Bradyrhizobium sp. AZCC 1610: one gene and its partners. The main gene of each other region encodes a partner of the protein of the gene in region 3 in a complex. Links are inferred from orthologs where the notes say so. Each region holds a gene or a part of one and is shown on either strand. Other genes may lie near its edges.

Region 1 (3,538 bases), 2.9 Mb from region 3 along the record:
CGGGAACGAGGTGGTCATGGAAAATCCTTGTCTTGAAGAAGGGGGCAGCAAAAGGCGGCGGGACACTCGCCCAATCATGCGGCCTTGGCAACGCGAAAAGTCTGTCAAAATGATGAATTCCTTGACAGATGGACCCACGTTGACAAGGCCCCAACCCAGCCATATCTGTGCCGGATCGTACGGCGGCGATAGCGCTTATTTTGCTGCGTTTTTTGCCGTTGAACCTTGGATTGCTTAATTCCCACTCATTAGGCGGATGACCCCCGGATCGGGGTGTTTGCCGCGACGCGTCACGGTGAGTTGATAAGCAATTTGGTGGACCCCGTCACGGCTTGCAACGCAAGTAACGGCAAAGGCAGGAATTGGCATGATCGGCGCGCTCGCCCGCAAGTTTTTCGGCTCCGCCAACGACCGGCGGGTGAAGGGATATCAGTCCCGCGTCGACGCCATCAACGCGCTTGAGCCCGAGCTCGCCGCGCTCTCCGACGAGGCGCTGAAGGCCCGCACCGCCGAGTTCCGCCAGCAACTCGCCGACGGCAAGACGCTCGACGATATCCTGGTTCCGGCCTTCGCCACCGTGCGCGAAGCCGCCAAGCGCACCCTCGGCCAGCGCCATTTCGACGTCCAGCTGATCGGCGGCATGGTACTGCATGAGGGCGACATCGCCGAGATGAAGACCGGCGAAGGCAAGACGCTGGTGGCGACGCTTGCGGTCTATCTCAACGCGCTGGCCAGCAAGGGCGTCCATGTCGTCACCGTCAACGACTACCTCGCCCGCCGCGATAGCGAATGGATGGGCCAGATCTACAATTTCCTCGGCCTGACCGTCGGCGTGATCGTGCACGGGCTCGACGATTCCGAGCGCAAGGAAGCCTATTCGCGCGACATCACCTACGGCACCAACAACGAATACGGTTTCGACTATCTGCGCGACAACATGAAGTACCGGCTGGAGGACATGGTCCAGCGCGGCCATTTCTACGCCATCGTCGACGAAGTCGACTCGATCCTGATCGACGAGGCGCGCACGCCGCTGATCATCTCCGGTCCGCTCGACGACCGCTCGGAATTCTACAACACCATCGACACCTTCTTCCCCCAGCTCGACAAGACCGATTACGAGGTCGACGAGAAGCAGCGCACGGTGACGCTGACCGAAGCCGGCATGGAGAAGATCGAGACGCTGTTGCGCGATGCCGGTCAGCTCAAGGGTGAATCGCTCTACGACGTCGAGAACGTCTCCGTCGTTCACCACATCAACCAGGCGCTGCGGGCGCACTCGCTGTTCAACCGCGACAAGGACTACATCGTCCGCGACGGCGAAGTCATCATCATCGACGAATTCACCGGCCGCATGATGCAGGGCCGCCGCTATTCCGAAGGCCTGCATCAGGCGCTGGAAGCCAAGGAGCACGTCCAGGTCCAGCCGGAAAACCAGACGCTGGCCTCGATCACATTCCAGAACTATTTCCGGATGTACGAAAAGCTCGCCGGCATGACCGGTACGGCGCTGACCGAAGCCGACGAATTGTTCGACATCTACAAGCTCGAGGTCGTGGAAATCCCGACCAACGTGCCGGTCGCGCGTCTCGACGAGGACGATGAAGTCTACCGCACCCAGAACGAGAAATACGCCGCGATCCTGGCCGAGATCGAACGCGCCAATGCGCGGCTGCAGCCGGTGCTGGTCGGCACCGCCTCGATCGAAAAGTCGGAAGTGCTGGCCGATTACCTGAAGAAGCATGGTTACAAGCAGATCGATTTCGGCTCTGAATCCAGCATGGAAAAGCTCTATGCGGCGGCGCGTGCGGGCAAACCGGCAAAACTGTTTGCGGTGTTGAATGCGCGCTTCCACGAACAGGAAGCCTATATCGTCGCCGAAGCCGGCGTCCCCGGCGCGATCACGATCGCGACCAACATGGCCGGCCGCGGTACCGACATCAAGCTCGGCGGTTCGCTCGAGATGCGGATCCTGCAGGAGACCGCCAACATTACCGACGAGGCCGAGAAGGCCACGAAGATCGAACAGATCAAGGCCGACATCGAACGCTTCCGCGAGATCGTGCTGAAGGCCGAGGACGTGGTCGAGGTCGAGCCCGCCAAGGGCAGCAAGCCGGCCAAGACCATCACCAAGCCGGGTGGGCTCTACATCATGGGCTCGGAGCGGCATGAATCCCGCCGCATCGACAACCAGTTGCGCGGCCGTTCCGGCCGTCAGGGCGACCCCGGCCGCTCGAAGTTCTTCCTGTCGCTGGAAGACGATCTGATGCGGATCTTCGGGTCCGACCGGCTCGACAGCATGCTGCAGCGGCTCGGCCTGAAAGAGGGCGAGGCCATCATCCATCCCTGGATCAACAAGGCGCTGGAAAAGGCGCAGCAGAAGGTCGAAGCCCGCAACTTCGACATCCGCAAGAACCTGCTCAAGTTCGACAACGTGCAGAACGACCAGCGCAAGGTGATCTTCGATCAGCGCGTCGAACTGATGAAGAGCGACAGCGTGGCCGAAATGGTTGCGGACATGCGTCATGATTTCATCGACGACATCGTCGTCAAGCATGTGCCGGAACACGCCTATGCCGAGCAGTGGGATGTCGCGGGCCTCAAGGAAGAACTTAAGCGCGTGCTCGACGTCGACCTGCCGGTCGACGAATGGGCCAAGGAAGAGGGCATTGCCGACGAGGAATTGCTGACGCGGATCGAGCAGCGCGTCGACGAGCACATGGCGGCCAAGGTGGCGCAGTGGGGCCCCGACGTGATGCGCTATGTCGAGAAGACCATTCTGCTGCAGACGCTGGATCATCTCTGGCGCGAACACCTGATCATGCTCGATCATCTGCGTCAGGTGATCGGCCTGCGCGGCTATGGCCAGCGCGATCCGTTGCAGGAGTACAAGTCGGAAGCCTTCGGCCTGTATGAGGCAATGACCGCGCACCTGCGCGAGGCGGTGACGGCGCAATTGATGCGCGTCGAGATCGTGCCGCCGGAAGAGCAGCAGCCGGTGCTGCCGGCGATGGAGGCGCACAAGTTCGATCCCAATACCGGCGAAGACGAGATGGCCTTCGCCAACGTCTCGCTGGTGCCTGAAGTCGCGGACGCTGATCGCGATCCCAAGAATCCCGCAAGCTGGGGCAAGGTCGGCCGCAACGAGGATTGTCCCTGCGGAAGCGGCAAGAAGTACAAGCATTGCCACGGCAAATACGGGTGATTTTTTCGGTGATGGCGCGCTGACGCCATCACGCGCCGCTGTCATCACACGCGCCGCTGTCATCATCCGCGAAGGCGGATGATCCAGTACGCCGCACCGCTTCGGTTCTTCCAATACGCGTTAGGGAACACCCGCTTTCGCAGGGCGCATGACGGCACTGTGCTGTTGTGCAGTCCGGGGGAGCCGCGTCGCGCTTCTTACTTCACCGCCCCGAAGCGGCTGTCGAACGAGTTCGACGACACGATCGGTGCGGAGCCGGAGACCTGGTTGTCCTTGGCAGCGGGGCCCGGGGTATCCGACACGGACGCTCTCAGCGGCGGGCGGGCGGCGGCC
Region 2 (2,938 bases), 460 kb from region 3 along the record:
CCGCGATGGTCACTTTCGATGATTGACGGTGCGGGCGGAGCGCGCCCGCTTGATCTGCGCAATGCGTTCGACATCCTCGATCTGCAGGTGACGGCCGCGTTCGAGAATTTCCAGCGTGTATTCTTCGTAGGTGAGGCCGAGGCGCTCGGCTTTCCTGATCCGAAATGCGACGATGCCGGGCGAGGGGTTTTTCCAGGCCGCGCGATGCGCCGTTTTCCAGTAGAAATAATTCCCGATTCCCCCGTCGCCCCATTCAGGCCGGTGCTCGTCGAGCGGCGGACCGCCATTGTGGCCGGCGGGAGTGAGGTTTGCCGGATCCGCCGGGTCGGACGGTGAACGCCTGGTTTCGATCTCCGCCATCGCCTGCTAGCTCCGGGCAAGGGCGATGACGTAAGTGCAGGGCACGGCGCTTTCGTTGGCAAACGTCACTTCCGCCGGCGGACCGAATCCGAGGCAGTCGCCGGTGCCGAGTTCGTGGCGCTCGCCGCCATCGATCAGGATGAGCGCGCCCGACAACACCCAGAGGACCTGGCGGATGTGTGCGTAGGATGAGGCGGGCAGCGTCACGCGCTGTTTCGCCGGCATCTCGACCTTGATGATCTCGACGGGATGATCGGGGCGGTTGAACACCTGCGTGCGCAGATAGCCGGTCTCGGGATCGCGCCACACCGGCTGCTCGGCGGCGCGCGAAAGACGCCCACCCTGGCCTTCGGCACGCAGCATCAGGCCGGCGAGGGTGAGATCGAAAGCGCTGGCGAGCCGAACCAGCACCACCGCGGTCGGGCTGACCTCGGCGCGCTCGATCTTGCTGATGGTCGCCTTGGAAACCCCGGAGCGCTCGGCCAGATCCGCCAGCGACCAGCCGCGGCTGTCGCGCTCGAGCCGCAGGCGGTGGGCGAGCCGGGCGCTGAGATCGTCTACTATAGTATCCATCCGTCTATTATAAGAGAAATTGCTGCGACCTCAACTCCGGATTCAAACGTCGCGCGAGAGCCGGGGACAGCCTTGCCGTCGCGCCTGCGGCAATTATCTCCACGGTGGCGGTTGGGGGTGACAATGCCCCGTCCGATCGTGTAACACCGCGCAACTTCAGGAAAACCCGCAAGCTCTTGGTGCAGCCGAAGACCGGCGCGCTTCGCTTGTGACGGAAGGTTTTGAGATGCAGACCGTCATTATCGTCGTTCACCTCATGATCGTCTCGGTGCTGATCGGCGCCGTGCTGCTGCAGAAATCCGAAGGCGGCGGCCTCGGCATGGGTGGCGGCGCCGGCTTTATGTCGAGCCGCGGCACCGCCAATCTCTTGACGCGGACGACGGCGGTCCTGGCGGGACTTTTCTTCCTGACCAGCATGGCACTGGCCTGGCTCGCCGGCGTCGATCGCAAGCCGGCCTCGATCCTCGGCCCCGCGCCGACGACGCAGTCCCAGCCGGGCGGCGCGACGCCGGTCGCTCCACCGACCTCCGGCGGCGTGCTCGATACGCTTAAGAAGGTGGATGAACAGCAGGGCCAGTCGGGTCCGCAGGCGCCGCGTTCGCAATAAAGCAGGGTGGCTATGCAGGGCGGCCGCTACCGTCCTGTATCAGAACTTCCCATCAATGCTTTGATATCGCTCTAAATTTCACGTCACCCACAGCCCGGCGGAATGTTTGCCCGCGCATGCGATTCGTTTTGGCGAATCGGGGCAGTGGCCTTAAAGGTAGAATCCCATGGCGCGGTACATATTCATCACCGGCGGCGTGGTTTCTTCGCTCGGAAAGGGTCTGGCTTCGGCGGCACTCGGTGCCCTGCTGCAGGCTCGCGGGTACAAGGTCCGTCTCCGCAAACTCGACCCCTATCTCAACCTCGATCCCGGAACGATGTCGCCGTATCAGCACGGCGAAGTGTTCGTGACCGACGACGGCGCCGAGACCGATCTCGATCTCGGCCATTACGAGCGCTTCACGGGGCGTCCGGCCACCAAGGCCGACAACATCACCACCGGGCGTATCTATCAGGACATCATCACCAAGGAACGCCGTGGCGATTATCTCGGCGCGACTATTCAGGTGGTTCCGCACGTCACCAACGCAATCAAGGAATTCGTGCTCTCGGGCAACGACGAATACGATTTCGTGCTGGTCGAGATTGGCGGCACCGTCGGCGACATCGAAGGCCTCCCGTTCTTCGAAGCGATCCGTCAGCTCAAGAACGAGCTGCCGCGCGACCATGCGGTCTATATTCATCTGACGCTGCTGCCGTTCATTCCGAGCGCGGGCGAGCTCAAGACCAAGCCGACCCAGCATTCGGTGAAGGAACTGCGTTCGATCGGCATCCAGCCGGATATTTTGCTGTGCCGCACCGACCGTGAAATCCCGAAGGAAGAGCGGCGCAAGCTCGGCCTGTTCTGCAACGTGCGCGAAAGTGCGGTGATCGAGGCGAGGGACGTCGACAATATCTACGCTGTGCCTGAGGCCTATCACGTCGCTGGCCTCGACGATGAGGTGCTGGCCGCGTTCGGCATCACGCCAAAGATTCCGCCGGCGCTGCAGAGCTGGAACGTCATCAACGAACGCGTGCGCAACCCGGAAGGCGCGGTGACCATTGCCATTGTCGGCAAATACACCGGCATGAAGGACGCCTATAAATCGCTGATCGAGGCGCTCTCTCATGGCGGCATCGCCAACAAGGTTAAGGTCAATCTCGACTGGATCGAGAGCGAAGTGTTCGAGAACGAGGACCCGGCGCCGTTCCTCGAGCACGTCAACGGCATCCTGGTCCCGGGCGGCTTCGGCCAGCGCGGCGCGGAAGGCAAGATCCGCGCGGCGCAGTTCGCGCGCGTCCGCGACGTGCCGTATTTCGGCATCTGCTTCGGCATGCAGATGGCGGTGATCGAGGCCGCGCGCAATCTCGTCGGCATCGAGGAAGCGAACTCCACCGAGTTCGGTCCCACTCCCGAACC
Region 3 (2,964 bases):
GACACGCCTGCAATTCGCGGCATGATCGCCAAGGTTCAACATCTCGTCCGCGTCGTCGACGAGAAATAAGCTCGGAGCATGATCCCGAAAAGCGGGTACTGGTTTTCGGTTAAGATCATGCTCCAAGGATAAAGGAAACTAACGATGAAGCTCAGCGATATCGCCGACAACGCCGGCTCGCGCAAGAAGCGCATGCGCGTCGGCCGTGGCATCGGTTCGGGCAAGGGCAAGACTTCGGGCCGCGGCGGCAAGGGCCAGACCGCGCGTTCGGGCGTGCGCATCAAGGGCTTCGAAGGCGGCCAGATGCCGTTGCATCGCCGCCTGCCGAAGCGCGGCTTCAACAACATCTTCCGGCTCGACTTCGCCGAGATCAACCTCGATCGGCTGCAGGAGGCGATCGACGCCAAGCTGGTCGACGCCAAGGAAACCGTCACCGTCGAATCGCTTGTGAAGGCGGGCGTGATCCGTCGCGCCAAGGACGGCCTGCGGCTGCTCGGCCGCGGCGAACTCAAGGCCAAGCTCGCGATCGAGGTGCACGGCGCCTCGAAATCCGCGGTTGCGGCGGTCGAGAAGGCCGGCGGCACGGTGAAGATCCTGGCCCCGGCCAAGAAGGAAGACGGCGAGGCGGCGTAACATCTGCGTCATCGTCCGCGAATGAGCGGGCGGTCCGCACGGTAGGATGATGGACTTATCGAAGCCGAGCACCAAATAATGTCCGGCGTCTGCCGATCGCCCCGCCAGGGGCGACGGCTCGAGGGACGGCGGGAGAAAGCCTGAACATGGTCTCAGCAGCAGAACAACTTGCGGCAAACCTCAACTTCGGCGCACTGGCGAAAGCCGACGAACTGAAGAAGCGCATCTGGTTCACGCTGGGTGCGCTGCTTGTTTATCGGCTCGGCACCTATATCCCGCTGCCCGGCATCGATCCCGCGGCCTGGGAGCAGGTGTTCAAGTCGCAGGCCGGCGGCATCCTCGGCATGTTCAACATGTTCGCCGGCGGCGGCATCAACCGCATGGCGATCTTCGCGCTGAACATCATGCCGTACATCTCGGCATCGATCATCATCCAGCTCTTGACCACCGTATCGCCCAAGCTCGAAGCGCTGAAGAAGGAAGGCGAAGCTGGCCGAAAAACGCTGAACCAGTATACCCGCTATCTCACGGTGATCCTCGCCACGTTCCAGGCCTACGGCATCGCCGTCGGCCTGCAGGGCGCCGGCAACGTCGTCAGCGAACCCGGGCTGTTCTTCCTCATTTCCACCACGGTCACGCTGACCGGCGGCACCATGTTCCTGATGTGGCTCGGCGAGCAGATCACCTCGCGCGGCATTGGCAACGGTATTTCGCTGATCATTCTGGCCGGCATCGTTGCCGAGCTGCCGTCTGCTCTCGCCAACATGCTGGAACTGGGACGCCAGGGCGCGCTCTCGACCGGGCTGATCCTGCTGGTGATCGCGATGGCGATCGTCGTGATCGCCTTCATCGTATTCATGGAGCGCGCGCAGCGGCGGCTTTTGATCCAGTATCCGAAGCGACAGGTCGGCAACAAGATGTTCGAGGGCCAGTCCTCGCATCTGCCGCTCAAGCTCAACACCTCGGGCGTGATCCCGCCGATCTTCGCCTCGTCGCTGTTGCTGCTGCCGGCGACGGTTGCGAACTTCAACGCCGGCCAGGGCCCGGAATGGTTCCAGTGGCTCAACACCCAGCTCAGCCACGGCCGTCCGCTGTTCCTGATCCTCTACCTGAGCCTGATCGTGTTCTTCGCATTCTTCTATACCGCGATCGTGTTCAACCCGACCGAGACCGCCGACAATCTGAAGAAGCATGGCGGCTTCATCCCGGGCATTCGTCCGGGCGAGCGCACCGCCGAATATATCGATTACGTGCTGTCGCGCGTTACCGTGCTTGGTGCGATCTATCTGGCGATCGTCTGTCTGATTCCCGAGATCCTGATTTCCTATGCTTCGGTGCCGTTCTACTTCGGCGGTACCTCGCTTCTGATCGTCGTCAGCGTGACGATGGATACGGTGGCGCAGGTGCAGGGCTATCTCCTGGCCCATCAGTATGAGGGGCTGATCAGGAAATCCAAGTTGAGGGGCCGCCGCCGCTGAGCAGCAGCGGCCACGCGCGGTCTGAAATCCAATACAGGGTGCGCGGCATTTCGCTCACCAAGCCGGGGGGCGAATAGTCATGAGATTGATCCTTTTGGGTCCGCCGGGCGCGGGCAAGGGGACCCAGGCGCAGCGGCTGGTTCAGAAGTACGGCATCGTCCAGCTCTCGACCGGCGAGATGCTGCGCGCGGCGGTCGCAGCCCAAACGCCGGTCGGCCTGCAGGCCAAGGACATCATGGCCAGCGGTGCGCTGGTGCCGGATGAGATCGTGATCGGGATCATCTCCGACCGTCTCGACCAGCCCGACATGAAGAACGGTTTCATCCTCGACGGCTTTCCGCGCACGGTGCCTCAGGCGGTCGCGCTCGACGAACTCCTGAAGAAGAAGCACATCAAGCTCGACGCCGTGATCGAACTGCGCGTCAACGAGAGCGCGCTTCTGAACCGCGTCGAGACGCGCGTCGCCGAGATGCAGGCCCGCGGCGAAGACGTGCGAATCGACGATACCCCGGAAGTGCTGTCGAAGCGGCTGGCCAACTACCGTGCGCAGACCGAGCCACTGATTCACTATTATTCGGAGCGGCGGAAGCTTCTGACGGTCGACGGAATGATGACCATCGAGCACGTCACCCGCGAGATCAACCGGATCCTGACCGCGATCGGGGCGGTGGAACCCAGAGCTGCCAGGTCCGCGGCGCCGGCCAGGAAGGCCGCAGCGGCCACCAGGAAGACCGCCATGCCGGCGGGCAAAATGGCCGCCAAAACCGCCCGGAAGGCTGCCAAATCGGCCCCAAAGGGCAGAAAAACGGCATCGAAGGGGGTTGGTAAGGCGAGCAAGAAGGCCGCTTCGCCG

The links.
Region 1: the proteins of secY (region 3) and secA are in contact, whole or in part, in a crystal structure (PDB 3DIN), measured with the Thermotoga maritima proteins. The link is inferred for Bradyrhizobium sp. AZCC 1610 from one-to-one orthologs. Residues at the interface, in WP_004081795.1 of Thermotoga maritima: Glu108, Gly109, Glu110, Glu111, Ala236, Glu237, Arg238, Arg239, Ile240, Thr241, Ile242, Gln243, Tyr244, Ala245, Arg246, Arg247, Val248, Thr249, Gly250, Arg251, Arg252, Val253, Tyr254, Gly256, Ala257, Ser258, Thr259, Tyr260, Leu261, Pro262; in WP_004082002.1 of Thermotoga maritima: Glu261, Ala262, Arg263, Lys300, Ala301, Arg302, Thr303, Ile304, Ile305, Leu323, Tyr324, Asp325, Pro326, Val329, Ser330, Tyr333, Ile336, Lys340, Phe345, Val349, Glu363, Phe364, Tyr374, Ser375, Gly376, Gly377, Glu393, Ile395, Thr482, Ser483.
Region 2: secY (region 3) and secG share a complex: the UniProt entries of both Escherichia coli proteins name them as parts of the sec protein translocase complex. The link is inferred for Bradyrhizobium sp. AZCC 1610 from one-to-one orthologs.

Annotation. Positions count from the first base shown.
Region 1 is NZ_JAZHRR010000001.1:6,860,518-6,864,055, reverse strand. The notes cover bases 21-3,405. They hold secA (preprotein translocase subunit SecA), read left to right. Parts: upstream 21-367; coding sequence 368-3,205; downstream 3,206-3,405. Other genes in these bases: V1279_RS33610 (murein L,D-transpeptidase family protein), read right to left, coding at 3,403-3,405. Also shown: V1279_RS33620 (peptidylprolyl isomerase), read right to left, coding at 1-18; more of V1279_RS33610, read right to left, coding at 3,406-3,538. UniProt on the Escherichia coli protein: Required for protein export, interacts with the SecYEG preprotein conducting channel.
Region 2 is NZ_JAZHRR010000001.1:3,510,915-3,513,852, reverse strand. Bases 65-2,849 are described here. They hold secG (preprotein translocase subunit SecG), read left to right. Parts: upstream 65-1,159; coding sequence 1,160-1,540; downstream 1,541-2,849. Other genes in these bases: V1279_RS17405 (CTP synthase), read left to right, coding at 1,707-2,849; V1279_RS17415 (helix-turn-helix domain-containing protein), read right to left, coding at 367-933; V1279_RS17420 (hypothetical protein), read right to left, coding at 65-360. Also shown: more of V1279_RS17420, read right to left, coding at 10-64; more of V1279_RS17405, read left to right, coding at 2,850-2,938. UniProt on the Escherichia coli protein: Subunit of the protein translocation channel SecYEG. Overexpression of some hybrid proteins has been thought to jam the protein secretion apparatus resulting in cell death; while this may be true it also results in FtsH-mediated degradation of SecY.
Region 3 is NZ_JAZHRR010000001.1:3,972,883-3,975,846, reverse strand. The notes cover bases 135-2,945. They hold secY (preprotein translocase subunit SecY), read left to right. Parts: upstream 135-779; coding sequence 780-2,111; downstream 2,112-2,945. Other genes in these bases: V1279_RS19710 (adenylate kinase), read left to right, coding at 2,191-2,945; rplO (50S ribosomal protein L15), read left to right, coding at 145-633. Outside these bases: rpmD (50S ribosomal protein L30), read left to right, coding at 1-69; more of V1279_RS19710, read left to right, coding at 2,946-2,964. UniProt on the Escherichia coli protein: The central subunit of the protein translocation channel SecYEG. Consists of two halves formed by TMs 1-5 and 6-10.